3 regions of the Duganella sp. AC237 genome follow, and region 3 is predicted to be linked to each of the others. Evidence: predicted binding sites of a transcription regulator. Region 3 holds the regulator's gene; each other region holds the start of a gene.
The links. Region 3 encodes LexA, which represses DNA repair genes until DNA is damaged. Its sites were predicted from a motif close to ACTGTATNNNNATACAGT; they were not measured.
Positions count from the first base shown of each region.

Region 1: the regulator LexA is predicted to act here: its motif matches at 2,448-2,465, upstream of imuA (translesion DNA synthesis-associated protein ImuA).
Region 2: the regulator LexA is predicted to act here: its motif matches at 3,027-3,044, upstream of AC0IYS_RS04810 (DNA topoisomerase IV subunit B).

Region 1 covers NZ_CEEDEW010000003.1:3,161,463-3,166,321, forward strand. Annotated here, with positions in the region: gene AC0IYS_RS14300 (error-prone DNA polymerase) at 1-261, opposite strand, end outside; gene AC0IYS_RS14305 (Y-family DNA polymerase) at 274-1,746, opposite strand; gene imuA (translesion DNA synthesis-associated protein ImuA) at 1,673-2,419, opposite strand; gene AC0IYS_RS14315 (relaxase/mobilization nuclease domain-containing protein) at 2,767-4,859, opposite strand, start outside.
Region 2 covers NZ_CEEDEW010000003.1:1,002,867-1,007,725, reverse strand. Annotated here, with positions in the region: gene dapA (4-hydroxy-tetrahydrodipicolinate synthase) at 89-1,033, shown strand; gene AC0IYS_RS04825 (hypothetical protein) at 1,030-1,602, shown strand; gene AC0IYS_RS04820 (TorF family putative porin) at 1,693-2,460, opposite strand; gene AC0IYS_RS04815 (hypothetical protein) at 2,515-2,844, opposite strand; gene AC0IYS_RS04810 (DNA topoisomerase IV subunit B) at 3,068-4,859, shown strand, end outside.
Region 3 covers NZ_CEEDEW010000003.1:5,230,599-5,235,457, forward strand. Annotated here, with positions in the region: gene AC0IYS_RS23180 (DUF5695 domain-containing protein) at 1-1,492, shown strand, start outside; gene lexA (transcriptional repressor LexA) at 1,610-2,248, shown strand; partial or broken gene AC0IYS_RS23190 (IS4 family transposase) at 2,357-3,684, shown strand; gene AC0IYS_RS23195 (cystathionine gamma-synthase family protein) at 3,810-4,859, opposite strand, start outside.

The sequences.
Region 1 (4,859 bases), 2.1 Mb from region 3:
CAGCAACGTGAAGGCCGGAGTGCCGTCTTCGGGCGTGACCAGCATCTGGCTGCCGACGATCAATTTTAAGCCCGCTTCCTTGGCCGCCACATGCGCTTTGACGACGCCGGCCACCGTGCATTCGTCAGCGATCGCCAGCGCGTGATAACCGAGGCTAGTGGCGCGCTGCACCAGCTGCTCCGGCGCAGAGGAGCCATGCAGGAACGTATAGTGGCTGACGCATTGCAGCTCGGCGTACGATGGGAGGAGGGAAGCGTTCATGACAGCCGGAGGTCAGGCGTAAAGCCCGTGCAGAAACCAACGCGCGTTCTGCGTGCGTTCCAGGTAAATCCAATAACAGGTCGCGTCCCTGCCCTGTGCGACGTAGTAGTCGCGCGCCACGGTTTGATCGTCCCACCAACCGGCCTCCAGGCGCTCTGGCCCACGTATCAACTTGAGTGGGCTACCGTAGAACGGGCGCTCCTGCCGCATCAGCAGCGGTATCGGTTTGGGCAGCACGAGCGAAGGTCGTTCGAGCGGTTCCTCGTCCTCCGCTGATTTCCGGACATTGGCCGTGGCGGGCCCCCAAGTGTTGCACTGTTCCGGACGATGATCCGGAGAGATAACCGGTGCGAGCACGTTTTCGGGTCCGAGTCTGGCCGACAGCAGTTCAAGCAGTCGTGCGAAGTCGGCGGGAGAGCCGCCCGGCTCCGGGAACAGTTGATCCGTCGGCACCTGCATTGGCTGGAGCTGTCCAGCTTCAAGCCGCAATCCGATAACCGGCGCGGTCAACTCGATCTTCGCCAGGCGCTCCTTCAATAGTCGCAGCAGGTGCGGCTCTTTCCATGCCGGTTCGGCCAAGGTGATATCGAGCGGCGTCGGCGCCACCGCAGCGCGGCCACGTTCGTGCTCCATCAGCAACCTGAAGCTACCCACCGCGAGCTGTCGCGCGTTCAGCCATCCGGTCAGTTGCAGGATCAAGGTCGTCGCGCCATGTATCAGCGCCTCTGCATGCTCGATGCGGTCGAACGTTTCGACATGCGCGGAGAAATGCTCGGGCACCGCCATCCATCGTTGCATCTCTTCAAGATCACCGTAGGCGTGATCGAGCACACGTATAAGCTGGTTGCTCGTTCGCCGCAGCAGGCCGGTACGCGGAAGCCGTCGCAGGGCGCCTAAGTCGACCGCGCCGATACCGTCGAACCAGCCGAGGAAGGGCTGGGCCGCTGGCATGATCCCGCACGGTAGACGATCCAGGCGGGGCGCCATCGTCGCTAGTTGCAAGCAACGCCGGTGAGGCGGCCTGCGCTGATGTGGCGCGTGCGCGAGCAGCCATGCGCCTTGTGCCGTCGGCGCCGCGCCGAGGGATGCGGTGAAGCCGAGCCGTCGTATGCTGCTGCGGACCAGATGGCACAGCGCCAGCGGCCCGCCGAACAGGCGCAGGCTTGGTCCCACATCGAGCAGCACGGTGAAGTTTTCCGTGAATGCCACGTCGGGAGTGAACTGCAACATCGCCAGGGCGATGGCGTCCAGCGCGCGCGCCTCTTTCTCGGGCTCGCGGTCGAGCATGATGGTGCCGGGTGCGATCGTCGCCACGCCGCCGCAGCGCATGCCGGAGCGCACGCCAGCTTGCATCGCTTGCTCCGAGGCGACCAGCACCTGTTCACTATCCATCACAGCGTAAGGCCCCGGTTCAGACCAGGACGGGCGCAGCGTTTCGAGCGGTAACAACGGCAGGTAAAAACTTAACAGCAGGGGCGTTTTCATGATGCAGGGGATGATGGCCGGCAGGCATATCGGGAAGCGGTATAAACAGGGTTTTGTCGGACGCCGGGCCACGGCGCTTTAAGACGTCGACGGCGACGCCGCCCAACGCCGGCCGCAGACCGAGCCGCAACGGGGCAGGGGAGGCTTCGCTGGCGCACGCCATCGGCCGCATCAGCCAGAACCAGATCTCCGAACCTTGCGCAGCGAGATTCAAGCGGCGCAGGGATTCCGACCGGATCTGGTTCTGCCAGAAGACGACGCCGCCGCAACTTCCGTTTTTAAGGATCTGCTCCGTGGTCCATAATGCGTCCCCCGTGTTGGAGGAGCGTATCCATAGCAATCGGCTGGTGTCGATGCCCCATGTCTTAAACGCTTGTGCGTGCGGGATGTAGGGCGGTTGCACGAGCGCGATACGCTGTTTTCTTGCAAGATTGGCCAGCAACGGTTTTAGTAGCTGCAGCTCGCCTATGCCTGATTGTTGCAGCATGAGCTCCACCAACGACGATCTTGGCCAGCCACGGTTGGGCAATTCCAAGTCGAGTTCCGAGTGCCCTGTAGGGGCCGTCGCAGCGCGGGATACCGCCAGCTCGCTCGCCCGCCAGACGTCGGCGAACAAAGCCGGATCCGTAGCGTTGGGTATGGCGTGCTGCTGTTGGAGAGTGGCGCAAAGCATGGTTAGATCGAGCCGTTGTCAACTTAATACTGTATGAATGTACAGTGTAATTCGGAAAATGAGATTTCGCAAGTGCGCTCGCATTGATCCGTTGCCGGCGTCAACTAAAGAGAATTGCGCGGGGCGGCAAACGTCGTGCTGTCCGATAGCAACGGATCGAACCGCCACCTCCTTTGCAGTGGTCCAAGGCGCTCGAGACCGGAGTCCACCGAAGTGGACTACTCGACGTCCACGCTGCAGTGGCTGCAGCGCATGCCGCATTGCCCAGCCATACGCACCGATAGCGCTGATGCGCATCGTAGATCCTTGTAGCCAGACTCTTCCAGGCGGAATCACTCGCGCATTTATTACTTAGGCCGCCTACCTTGCACCGTTGAATTGGCACGCGGGGAGTCATCAAAAGTAGATTGATCGCTAATTGCCATCTCGTCCTCGCTTAGCACTTTCGAGCGAGTTCTCATTAATCCTTGGGCCAGTTCTGGTTTGCTTGACGCGAGATTCATCGCGATGACCTGCTGTTCCCGCTGCCCATCGATACCATATCTTTTCCACTTCTTGTTCGCCAGCCTGAACGCAGCCTCAATTGCGGGCATGCCTGCGGCAGCGTTTACAACCATGCGCGCGCCTTCATCTCTAACGTATTCGATGCCATTTCGTTCATAAATGGCGTCACCATTCTCCTTGACGGTCACCGTGAGCCTAAGGGCCGCAGCAAGTGTAACCCCCACTGCTACCTCGTCCATGTTACCTATGAGATACAGAGAGTCGCCATGTATAGGACGTGCGGCCGAGTGCTTGCGAAGTTCTTCCAAGTGGGTCGGCGCAGCGATAGCATTTTTGTGCAGAAAGGATAAGTATAGGGACCAATTAGAGAGCCGGATATTAAAGCCGTCAGCATCCTCCATGACCTTCTTTGATGAAGTGGTCTGTGGGCGCCGTTCTAGATAGCCAACATCGATCAGATTCAGCAACAATTTACGGACGTAATCGGGCATCTTGATCTGGAACATTGTAAAACGATCAAAACTCCGTTGTAACGCCGCGTCGACATAAGCCCCCTTTGTCGTCTGTTTTAATTTCGTTATGAATTGCACATATTCTGCATTCAGGCTGATCTTTGTTTGCCCAAGTTCAGCACGAAATTGCCTCCAAATGGTGTTGTCTGGATTGCCACAACTAGGATTGAGGTTTGCGAAGTGCGTTTTTTGCTTTGCACAGATATGTTTCATGTAGGCAAATGCCTCCGGAAAACTCATCCGCATTTGACGAGTAAGAAAATCAACTACTCGTAAATTATGCTTGCCGCATCGGATTCTCTGCCCTTCAATTGGCGGTTCGTGAGGTAGTTCGTCCCCACGGATCTTGTATTTTTTTCGGACGAGCCCGCGAGAAAAACTCAGATCCGCCAACATAAAAGCGATATCAATTTCGTCATTCCAAATCTTGACGAATTCTTTTGCTTCAAGCGCATTTTTGCTGTTCAGTGCGGTTTCGTCTCGCACTAGCTGAGCAATAAGTGTGTCATTGCGGCGCCCAGTACGAGAAGATGGCTCCGGTTGAACCAGAATGTGCAACCTCCGAGTTTCCTTTAGTTCTACCAACGGTGGCAGATCTGGTTCTTCTCGAGGTAAAGCGTCAAGCTTTCGATAGTACTCTAATTCCATATTTTTCAGGAATTCTATTTTTTCATTTTTTTCTAACATCTTATAGGCGGTGGGAACATTTTTATCGATATATTTTATCTGCTTGCTCCGAAGGTGATGCCATTCGATCAGAGTTTTTTCTATTTCTTCCGGGACGGACTGCGGGTCTCCAAGCGATAGAAATCGTTCATCTTCCTCAGAGCATAAGAATTGCTTCTTTTGTGTGCCTGTCAATTTAAGGAATTCTTTCGAAAAAACAAAGTGGCGGAGATGAGCAAATTTCTGTTCCCCAACCGGTTTGACGGCCTCATATTCATTATCTTTGCCTCTGTTGACTGTCTTGCTTTCCCCAAATGTTAGTAGCACCTCGCGTAGAGCTTCGATCGAGGATACACCATCGTTGATGATTTTATCGAGAATCGACTGCTTTAAAGCTACATTGTTACCGGCGAATACATCATCTTTGTCCTTTTCGTAGATCGTGGATCTCATATCGAAATTTGGCCGGCGGCTTTGAGACGGGGAAACTGAGCCGGTTATCATGCTTACTCCCTCTTGGATGGCGTTGTGAAATCGCTCGTGATGCATATAAACGCCACCCCAAGGATTCAGAGACTTCCCCGTTCTCAAGTTCACGTTTGGAACTACGATATGAATGTGAGGCTTGTTGTACTTCAAGTCCCCGCTTTCAGTCAATAGACTATTTCGTTTGGGCATATGGGCCTCGGCATATAAATAATATTCATCCGACCTGAAAGCGCGAAAAATGTTTTTTTCGTAATAATCGACTGCTTTTC
Region 2 (4,859 bases), 4.2 Mb from region 3:
ACGCTGTTTACGCCCCCGGCCACACTCTTTAGAGAATTTTTACAAGCCTCGGCATAAGCTTGAAGTGTTACCACTACCCGAAAAGATCATGCTTACCTCCATTCGCGGCATCTGGGTGCCGCTGGCCACACCGCTGCATCATGGCGAAATCGATCTCGCCGCCCTACAAACGCTGGCCGACGGCCTGATCGCCGACGGCGCCCATGGACTGGTGGTGTGCGGCACCACGGGTGAAGCGTCGCAGTTGGACATCGACGAGCAGGACGCCGCGCTCACGGCGGTGCTGGAGGTGGCACACAAGCGCTGCCCGGTTCTGATGGGCATCGGCGGCAGCGACACCTTCGCCGCCGCCGGCAAGGCGCTGCGCTTCGACGACTCCGGCCTGGCCGGCTATCTGGTCTCCACGCCGGCCTATGTGCGGCCATCGCAGGATGGTCTGGTGCGCCACTTCGAGACGATCGCCGACGCCACGGCGCAGCCGATCGTTCTGTATAACGTGCCGGCGCGCACCGGCGTCAATCTGGAGCTGGCCACAGCGCGCCGTTTGGCGGTCAACCCGCAATTCATCGGCATCAAGGAAGCCGGCGGCAGCTTGCAGCAGATGACGGAGCTGGTGCGCCGCACGCCGCTGTCGATGCTGTGCGGCGACGATGCGCTGCTGTTCGCAGCCTTGTGCGGCGGCGGGCATGGCGCCATCTCGGCCGCCGCGCATATCCGCGTCGATTTGTATGTGCGGCTATACGATCTGGTGCGCGCGCAACGCCTGACGGAGGCGCGCGATCTGTTCGACCATCTGCTACCGATTATCCGGCTGCTGTTTTCGGAGCCGAATCCGGCGCCGCTCAAGGCCGCGCTGTCGATCCAGGGCCGGATGAGCGACGAATTACGCCTGCCGATGACACCCGCCAGCACCGAATGCAAGCTTGGCATCGCTGCGGCGCTGGAGGAGCTGGAAGACATTCCAGTCTATCGTTCGGACGCGGCGGCACAAGCAGCCACGCGTGCCTGTACTGCAGCGGCGGAGGTGGCATGATCGTCGCGCTAACGGGCATGGACGGCAATCGGGACGTCTCCGATCTGGCCGAGGAACTGGCGTTGTTGCGGGTGGCGGCCGGCAATCGCGTGCTACTGGTCTGCCCCGATCCCGGCGCATACGATCCGCAGCTATACGATGATTTGGTGGTCGATGCGTCGCAATTTGTGGATTCAGGCGCGTCGCCGACGTCGGGTAGCGCCAAGGCCGATGCGGCCTTGGCGCGTGCAGGCGTGATCGTGGCGCTGCTGCGGCGGGAGGAACTGGAGCGCCCGAACCACGCGCCTTTGCTCGAGCGTCTGCTCGAGGCGCAACGGGCCAATCCAGGTGCGCGCGTGCTGGTGACGGTGGCGCATGGCAGCGTGCCGTTGTCGGCGCATCAGACAGGGTGTGTGCTGGTGTTTGTGGCGCAGTTGCGGGGCGCGCGGCTGGCGGACATGCTGATTCTGGACGAGCAAGGCGCGTATCACTCGCACCATAGCGAGCTGGAACCAGCGATGTACAAGGCTGCTAACGTGCTGTGCGCGCCGGAAGTGCGGCACCTGTACCGGGAAGTATTCCACGCATAATCCGGCACCGCTGGACCCAAAACCATCGCAGGGTCGTACCCCGTGGGGGTACGACCCTTGCCCGGATTTACGGGAGAGTGCTAGAAAAGATCAAAAGACCTTGCTGATCATTAGCTGTAGCGCTGTTTTGCCGAGGAACTTGCCATTGGCTGGCGAGGCGTACGCCGTCTTGTCGGCATTCGTGCCGATCACCGCCAGCGCACCGGTGACCACGCCGAAGTCCTTGGTGGCGCCGACCTTCCAGTCGGTGTAGCTCGAGGCGTCGTTGTGCTTCACCTTCTGGTGTCCGGCGTGCAGGTTGACGGTGAAACCGTCACCCGCGTCGATATTGGCGCCGACGTCCACATAGCCGCTGTTTTTGCTGTCGATGAAGCCGAACAGATTGGTCACCGCGTGCGAGTACTTAATATAGGCGGGGCCAAACCCGAGCTGCCCGTAGATCTCGGTGGTGTCGGCGTTGGCGAAGCCGCGCACGTTTTTCAGGTCGTTGGACGGATACACGTAGGTGAGCACGCCCACGTCGTACGATACCGCCTCGCTGACCTGACCGCGCTTGCCCGCGTAGATATCGACTTCGACATCCCCATCGCCACCCGCATCCTTGGTCCATTTGATGGTCGACATCCAGACGCCGGCATACAAACCGGTCGGATTGTTCACATAGTCGGCGCCGCCCTGCAGCGCGGGCTTGAGGCGCGTCTGCGAAATGCCCCGGTAGCGGTAGTCCGACACGACAGCGGCGTTGAAGCTCGTTTCGTTATCGGCCTTGGCGACGGCGGCCGGCGCGGCATCCTCGGCGCGGGACTGGCAGCAAACGAATGCGGCGCTGACGACGGCGGCGAGTAGTAATTTGTTCATAATGCGGTTCTTTCTTTCAGTGGTTGGAACATCCTGGAATGGTATTCGCCGCGATCAAAGCGCCGGCCGTTCGACAAAGCGTCCGAATTCGGCGCCGGGCAGCGACCGCATCACCGTCTCCATCACCCGCGCCACCATGGCCGTGCCGACGCACAGCCACACTTTCATGCGCGCGCCATGCTCGCAGGCCTCGATGCGCATGAATTCCAGCGAGTCGCCGCACAGGCGCATGACCATTTGGCGCAGCGCCGTCACCGCCTCGGTGTCGACCGTCAGCTGCATCACGCAGGTGCGCGCCGCGGCCGGCGCGAAGCGACGTCCGCGCGCGCCGGCGGACCAGATCGAGCGGCGCTGGGCGCTGCGGGTGTGAGAAAAAGCGTGCATATCGAACTCCTGATTGATCGTTGCGATACGAATCAGCTTATCGAGGCGCCCGTAAAAACGGTCTAAAAAGTCACGCCCCCGTTGTAAACATCGTGTATAAATTGGCCCGCAGCTATTTTTTGTCCCGTTTTAGGCCTCGATCGCGTCCGGTTGAGGATAGAATACGCAAACGAACGTATAAAACTGTACATAAACCCAGTATTAAAATCACAAGCTTGAACGTATGGCCACTAAAAAACCAGTTTCCGATTACAGCGAATCATCCATCCGGGTCCTCAAGGGCCTGGAACCAGTCAAGCAACGTCCGGGCATGTACACCCGCACCGAAAATCCGCTGCACATCATCCAGGAAGTGATCGACAATGCCTCCGACGAGGCGCTGGGCGGCCATTGCAAGAACATCGTCGTCACGCAAAACGCCGATGGCAGCATCACCGTCGAAGACGACGGCCGCGGCATCCCGGTCGGGCTGCACCCTGAAGAAGGCGTGCCGACGGTGGAAATCGTCTTCACCCGCCTGCACGCCGGCGGTAAGTTCGACAAGGGCTCGGGCGGCGCCTACGCCTTCTCGGGCGGCCTGCACGGCGTCGGCGTGTCGGTCACCAACGCGCTGTCCAAGCGCCTGGAGATCACCGTCTGGCGCAAGGAACCAGATGGCACCGGCCTGCACAAGCTGGCCTTCGAGCACGGCGACGTGGTCGAGCCGCTGTCCTCCGTGGTCGCGCCGCGCGACGGCAAAAAGTCCGGTACCCGCGTCACCGCCTGGCCGGACGCCAAATACTTCGACTCGCCCGCGATCTCGCAGACCGAACTTCAGCGCCTGCTGCGCTCCAAGGCGGTGCTGCTGCCCGGCGTGACCGTCACCCTGGCCAACGCCAAGACCGGCGAATCGCAAACCTGGCAGTACAACGACGGCTTGCGCGGCTATCTGACCGAGGCGCTGGCGCAATCGACCGACGGCGAGACCCTGATCCCGCTGTTCGAGGGCGCGCAGTTTGCCGGCCCGGACGCCGAAGGCTTCGCCGAGGGCGAAGGCGCGGCATGGGTGGTGGCGTGGACCGAGCAAGGCGCCGTGGTGCGCGAATCCTACGTCAACCTGATTCCAACGCCGAACGGCGGCACCCACGAATCGGGCCTGCGCGATGGCTTGTATGGCGCGGTTAAGAATTTCGTCGAGATGCACTCGCTGCTGCCGAAGGGCGTCAAGCTGCTGCCGGAGGATGTGTTCGCGCGCGTTTCGTTCGTGTTGTCGGCCAAGGTGCTGGACCCCCAGTTCCAGGGCCAGATCAAGGAACGTCTCAATTCGCGCGACGCCGTGCGCCTTGTGTCGACCTACTCCAAGCCTGCGCTGGAACTGTGGCTGAACCACCATGTCGACTACGGCAAAAAACTGGCGGAGCTGGTCATCAAACAGGCGCAATCGCGCCTGCGCTCCCTGCAAAAAGTCGAAAAGAAGAAATCGTCGGGCGTGGCCGTTTTGCCGGGCAAGCTGACCGACTGCGAATCGACCGACGTCCATCGCACCGAATTGTTCCTGGTCGAGGGTGACTCGGCGGGCGGTTCGGCCAAGATGGGCCGCGACAAGGAGTTCCAGGCCATCCTGCCGCTGCGCGGCAAGGTGCTCAACTCGTGGGAGACGGACCGCGACCGCCTGTTCGCCAACAACGAGATTCACGACATCTCGGTGGCGATCGGCGTCGACCCGCACACGGCCGACAGCACGCCGGATCTTTCCGGTCTGCGCTACGGCAAAATCTGCATCCTCTCCGATGCGGACGTCGACGGCTCGCACATCCAGGTACTGCTGCTGACGCTCTTCTTCAAGCACTTCCCCGGCCTGATCGCCAACGGGAATATCTGCATCGCGCGTCCGCCGCTGTACCGCGTCGACGCGCCGGCGCGCGGCAAGAAGCCGATCCAGAAGCTGTACGCGCTCGATCCGGGCGAACTGGTGGCCATCGAGGACAAGCTGCGCAAGGACGGCCTGAAAGAAGGCGCCTGGTCGATCTCCCGCT
Region 3 (4,859 bases):
CTCCACCACCCAGCAATGGTTCGACGACAAGACAGATCCGTTCAACCGCGCGCCTGCCATCCTCACCTACGACCGCGACGCCAAGCGCATCGTCACCGACGATCCGCGCGTGTGGATCTCGGGCATGAGCGACGAAGGCGGCGGCGGCAGCTGGGTGGCGGCCATGAGCAAGCAGCTCGACAACCCGGACGCGGCCGAAGTGGCCAAGCTTGAACGGCTGGTCAACGAGACGGTGGTCGGCAAGTTGCAGGTGGCCGACGGCCCGCAGGCCGGCGCCGTGCGCAAGAGCCTGTTCTACTACGACCCGAAAGCCTTCCCCGGCTACTACAACCAGAAAGCGGACTGGAGCACCTGGACCTCATGGCCGAAGAAGGACGCGGACGACCTGGGCCGCGCTTATAACTATCCGCACGTCGCCATCGGCCACTGGGTGCTGTACCGGCTGGCGCGCAACCACGCCGGCCTGGTCACCGCGCACGACTGGCGCTGGTACTTGCAGCGCGCCTACCAGACCACGGTGGCGATGGTGCGCGACGCGCCCGAGTACGCGCAGTTCGGGCTGATGGAGGGCGACGTCTTCCTCGACATCCTGAAAGACCTGCAGCGCGAAGGCATGACGGCCGAGGCGGCCGACATGGAAGCGATGATGAAGCGGCGCGCCGACCACTGGCGCACCCTTGCCTACCCGTTCGGCAGCGAGATGGCGTGGGACTCGACCGGCCAGGCCGAGGTCTACGCGTGGATGCGCCACTTCGGCTACACCAAGCAGGCCGACATCACGCGCGAAGTGATCCTGGGCTACGACCCGGCGATCCCGAGCTGGGGCTACAACGGCAACGCCCGCCGCTATTGGGATTTCTTATATGGCGGCAAGACCGCGCGCATCGAGCGCCAGATCCACCATTACGGCTCGACCTTGAACGCGGTGCCGCTGTTCGACGCCTACCGGGCCAACCCGAGCGACCTGCACTTGCTGCGCGTGGCCTACGGCGGGCTGCTGGGCGGCATCACCAATATCGACCGCGACGGTTTCTCGTCGGCCGCCTTCCACGCCTGGCCGGACATGATGCGCTGGGACGCCTACAGCGGCGACTACGGCATGGGCTTCTACGGCCACGCGTACGCGACCGCCACTTATGTGTTGAACGACCCGACCTTCGGGTGGCTCAGCTTTGGCGGCAACATGAAAGTGGCTAATAATGGCACGGTCCAGATCGTGCCCAAGGACAGCGCACGCACGCGCCTGTTCGTGGCGCCGGCGCGTGCCTGGATCACCCTGGAGGCGGGCAAGATCGACAGCGCCACCTACGATCCGAAGAGCGGCGCGATCACGATCGAGCTCGCAGCCGCCACCGCTGCGACGCCGGCGGCCCGTCTGCTGGTCGAGAGTCCGGGGGGCAGATTCAAGCCGCAGGGCCTAGTTGCCGAGCGCGATGGCTACAAGATTCCGCTGACGGCGGCGACCACGCGCGTGCTGTTGAAGCCACGATGAAGGTGGTTGAACGAACTTTTTTCATTTTATTTCGCTGAACACAACAAATTTCCTTGCATTGCGGGCCATACTGTACAAAAATACAGACTGTCTATATACACAGGCCCAACTGCACTCATGATCAAGCTCACCGCACGTCAGGAACAAATTCTCAATCTGATCAAGGATGCCATCGAAAACACCGGCTTCCCGCCGACGCGCGCCGAGATCGCCAACGAACTGGGCTTCAAATCCGCCAACGCGGCCGAGGAGCATCTGCAGGCGCTGGCGCGCAAGGGCGCCATCGAAATCGCCGCCGGCACCTCGCGCGGCATCCGTCTGCTGGGCGTGCACGCCGAACCGGCCACGCCGAAGGTGCCGGTGTCGCTGATGATGTCGTTGCCGCTGATCGGCCGCGTGGCCGCCGGCTCGCCGATCCTGGCGCAGGAAAACCTGGAGACGAGCTACAGCGTCGACCCGGCGATGTTCTCGTCCAAGCCGGACTACCTGCTCAAGGTGCGCGGCGAATCGATGCGCGACGCCGGCATCATGGACGGCGACCTGCTGGCGGTAAAGAAGGTCGACAGCGCCAAGAACGGCCAGATCGTCGTCGCGCGGATCGGCAACGACGTCACGGTCAAGCGCTACCGCAAGACCGGCACCCTGGTCGAGCTGCTGCCGGAGAACCCGGACTTCAAGATCATCAAGGTCGACCCGGAGGCGGACGAGTTCGCGCTGGAAGGCCTGGCGGTCGGCCTGATGCGCAGCTGGCACTAAGCCCAACCCAGGCTCTCATTCCGGGGTCAGGTCCTAATGCCGCTAAGTTAAGCTCTTAGCGGCATTTTTCTTGTAAACGACGGCCGAAAGTGTTAACTTGCCGGCACGATGCTATCAGATGCCATTTCCCTCGCTATAGACCTTCCAAGCCCGCCCGACTGGAGGCGGCTAGGCGCGCATTTACCTTACGAATGGATTGAAGGGGCGCTGGCCGCCACTGACAAGGCCAGTATCCGGTCACGGCGTCTGCCGGCGCAGCAGGTCGTTTGGCTCGTCATTTCGTTGGCTTTATACCGGCATTTATCGGTCAAGGACATCGTCGACAGCCTCGACTTGGCGCTGCCGGAACTGGCTGATCGCTGCATCACCTCCAGCGCCACGACGCAGGCGCGCCAGCGCGTTGGGGCCGAGCCACTCAAATGGCTATTCGAGAAATCGGCCCAGCAGTGGATAGGCCACGACCAAGCGCATTATTTATTCAAGGGATTGCACCTGCTGGCCATGGATGGCACGACGCTGCGCCTGGCCGACAGCGCGGCCAACCGCGAGCATTTTGGCGCGCAGAATTATCCCAACGACAAGGTGGCCAGCTATCCGCAAACGCGGGCCGTCACCTTGATGATGGCCGATACCCAGCTCATCCGCGACGCCCGCTTTGGCCGCTACAGCGTCAGCGAGATGACGCACGCCCATGACCTGCTCGCCAGCGTGCCCGACGACTCGCTCACGGTGTTCGATCGCGGCTTCTTCTCGGCGCAGTTGTTGTCCAATTTAACCACGGACGGCAACAACCGCCACTTCCTCATTCCGGCGAAAACCAATACCAAATGGACCATCGTGGAAGGCACCGACGAAGACGCATTGGTGGAAATGGCGATCTCGGCGCAGGCCAGAAAGGCGACCCCACGTTGCCCAAAACGTGGCGCGCACGAGCGGTGAAGGTGGACGACGGCGACGGCGGCAAACCGCGCCACCTGCTCACTTCGCTGACAGATCGCAAAATGATCAAACGTGCTGACTTGGCTGCCTGTTATCAGCGTCGCTGGCGCATCGAGACCAGCTACAGGGAATTGAAACAGTCCATGCTGGGATCGGCGCTGACCTTACGCAGCATGAGCGTCGAAGGCACCGAGCAAGAGATCTGGGGTGCGATGATCGCCTACAACTTGATTCGCATTGAAATGGCCAAGGCGGCATTGGAGGCCAAATGCGCGCCCACCTCGATCAGTTTCCTCCTCGCCCTGACCACCATTCAGAACGAACTGATGACGATCGGGCGAGCAACCTCGCCGGGAACCATTCCGGCCAGACTCAAACGCCTGCGCGATAGGCTGGTACTCGACCTGAAGGCGCAGCGACCCGGCCGGAAATTCGACCGGGTCGTTAAAGCGGTGGCGCAGCGATATCCAGAGAAACGACTAACTAAAAAAGCTTAACTTAGCGGCATTAGGGTCAGGTCCACCATTTCTACACGCTCTCGGCCGTACGTGCGGCCACGGGGCCTTGTTTTGGCAATAAGGCTGGGCTCGTGTAGAAATGGTGGACCTGACCCTGGAGTTGTTTAGCAGCCTTCCAGGGCGCAGGCGAAGTCGTCGAGCAGGTCGTCGGTGTCTTCGATGCCGACCGAGACGCGTATCAACGATTCGGCGATGCCCATCGAGGCGCGGCGCTCGGCACCCATCTCGTAGAAAATCGTGTGCGCGACCGGAATCACCAAGGTGCGCGTGTCGCCCAGGTTCGACGCCGGAATCGCCAGCTTGAGGCGGTTCAGGAAGTCGAAGCAGTCGATCCCATCCTTCAATTCAAAACTGAGCAGCGAACCGTGCTTGCGGAACAGTTCGCTCGAGATGCCGTGCTGCGGGTGCGATGCCAGGCCCGGATAGTGGACGGCGGCCACGCGCTCGTCCGCCTCCAGGATCTCGGCCAGCGCCAGCGCGTTGGCACTGGTGCGCTCCATGCGCAGCGCCAGGGTTTCGGCGCCGACGGCGATGTGGTGCGCCGCCTCCGGCCCCAGCGAGGCGCCGAAGTCGCGCAACCCTTTGGCGCGGATCTGCGCCAGCCCCCATTGCACCGGCGCTGCCTTCTTGTAGTTCTCGTAGATATTGGGGAATCTGGTCCAGTCGTATTCGCCGGTATCGGTCAGGCTGCCGCCCAGCGCGTTGCCGTGGCCGCCGATCGATTTGGTCAGCGCGTTGACCACCAGCCCGGCGCCGACCGACTTCGGCCGGAACAGGTACGGCGTGGTCATCGTGTTGTCGACGATGTAGAGGATGCCGCGCGCCTTGCACAGCTCGCCGATGCGCTTGAGGTCCGCCACCTGCGTGCGCGGGTTGGCTATGGTTTCGACGAACACCATGCGGGTCTGGTCGGTGATGGCGGCCTCGACGTTGGCGACGTCGGTGGCGTCGACGAACGACACGCCGACGCCCTGCGCCATCGTGGTCTGCCACAGGCTGTTGGTGTTACCGAACAGGAAGGCCGACGAGACGACATGGTCGCCCGCGCGCAGCAGCGCCTGGAACACGGCGCCGATCGCGCCCATGCCGGTGGCGAAGCACAAGGTGCCGACGCCCTGCTCCATCTTGTTGACCTTGTCCTCGAGCGCGGAGAT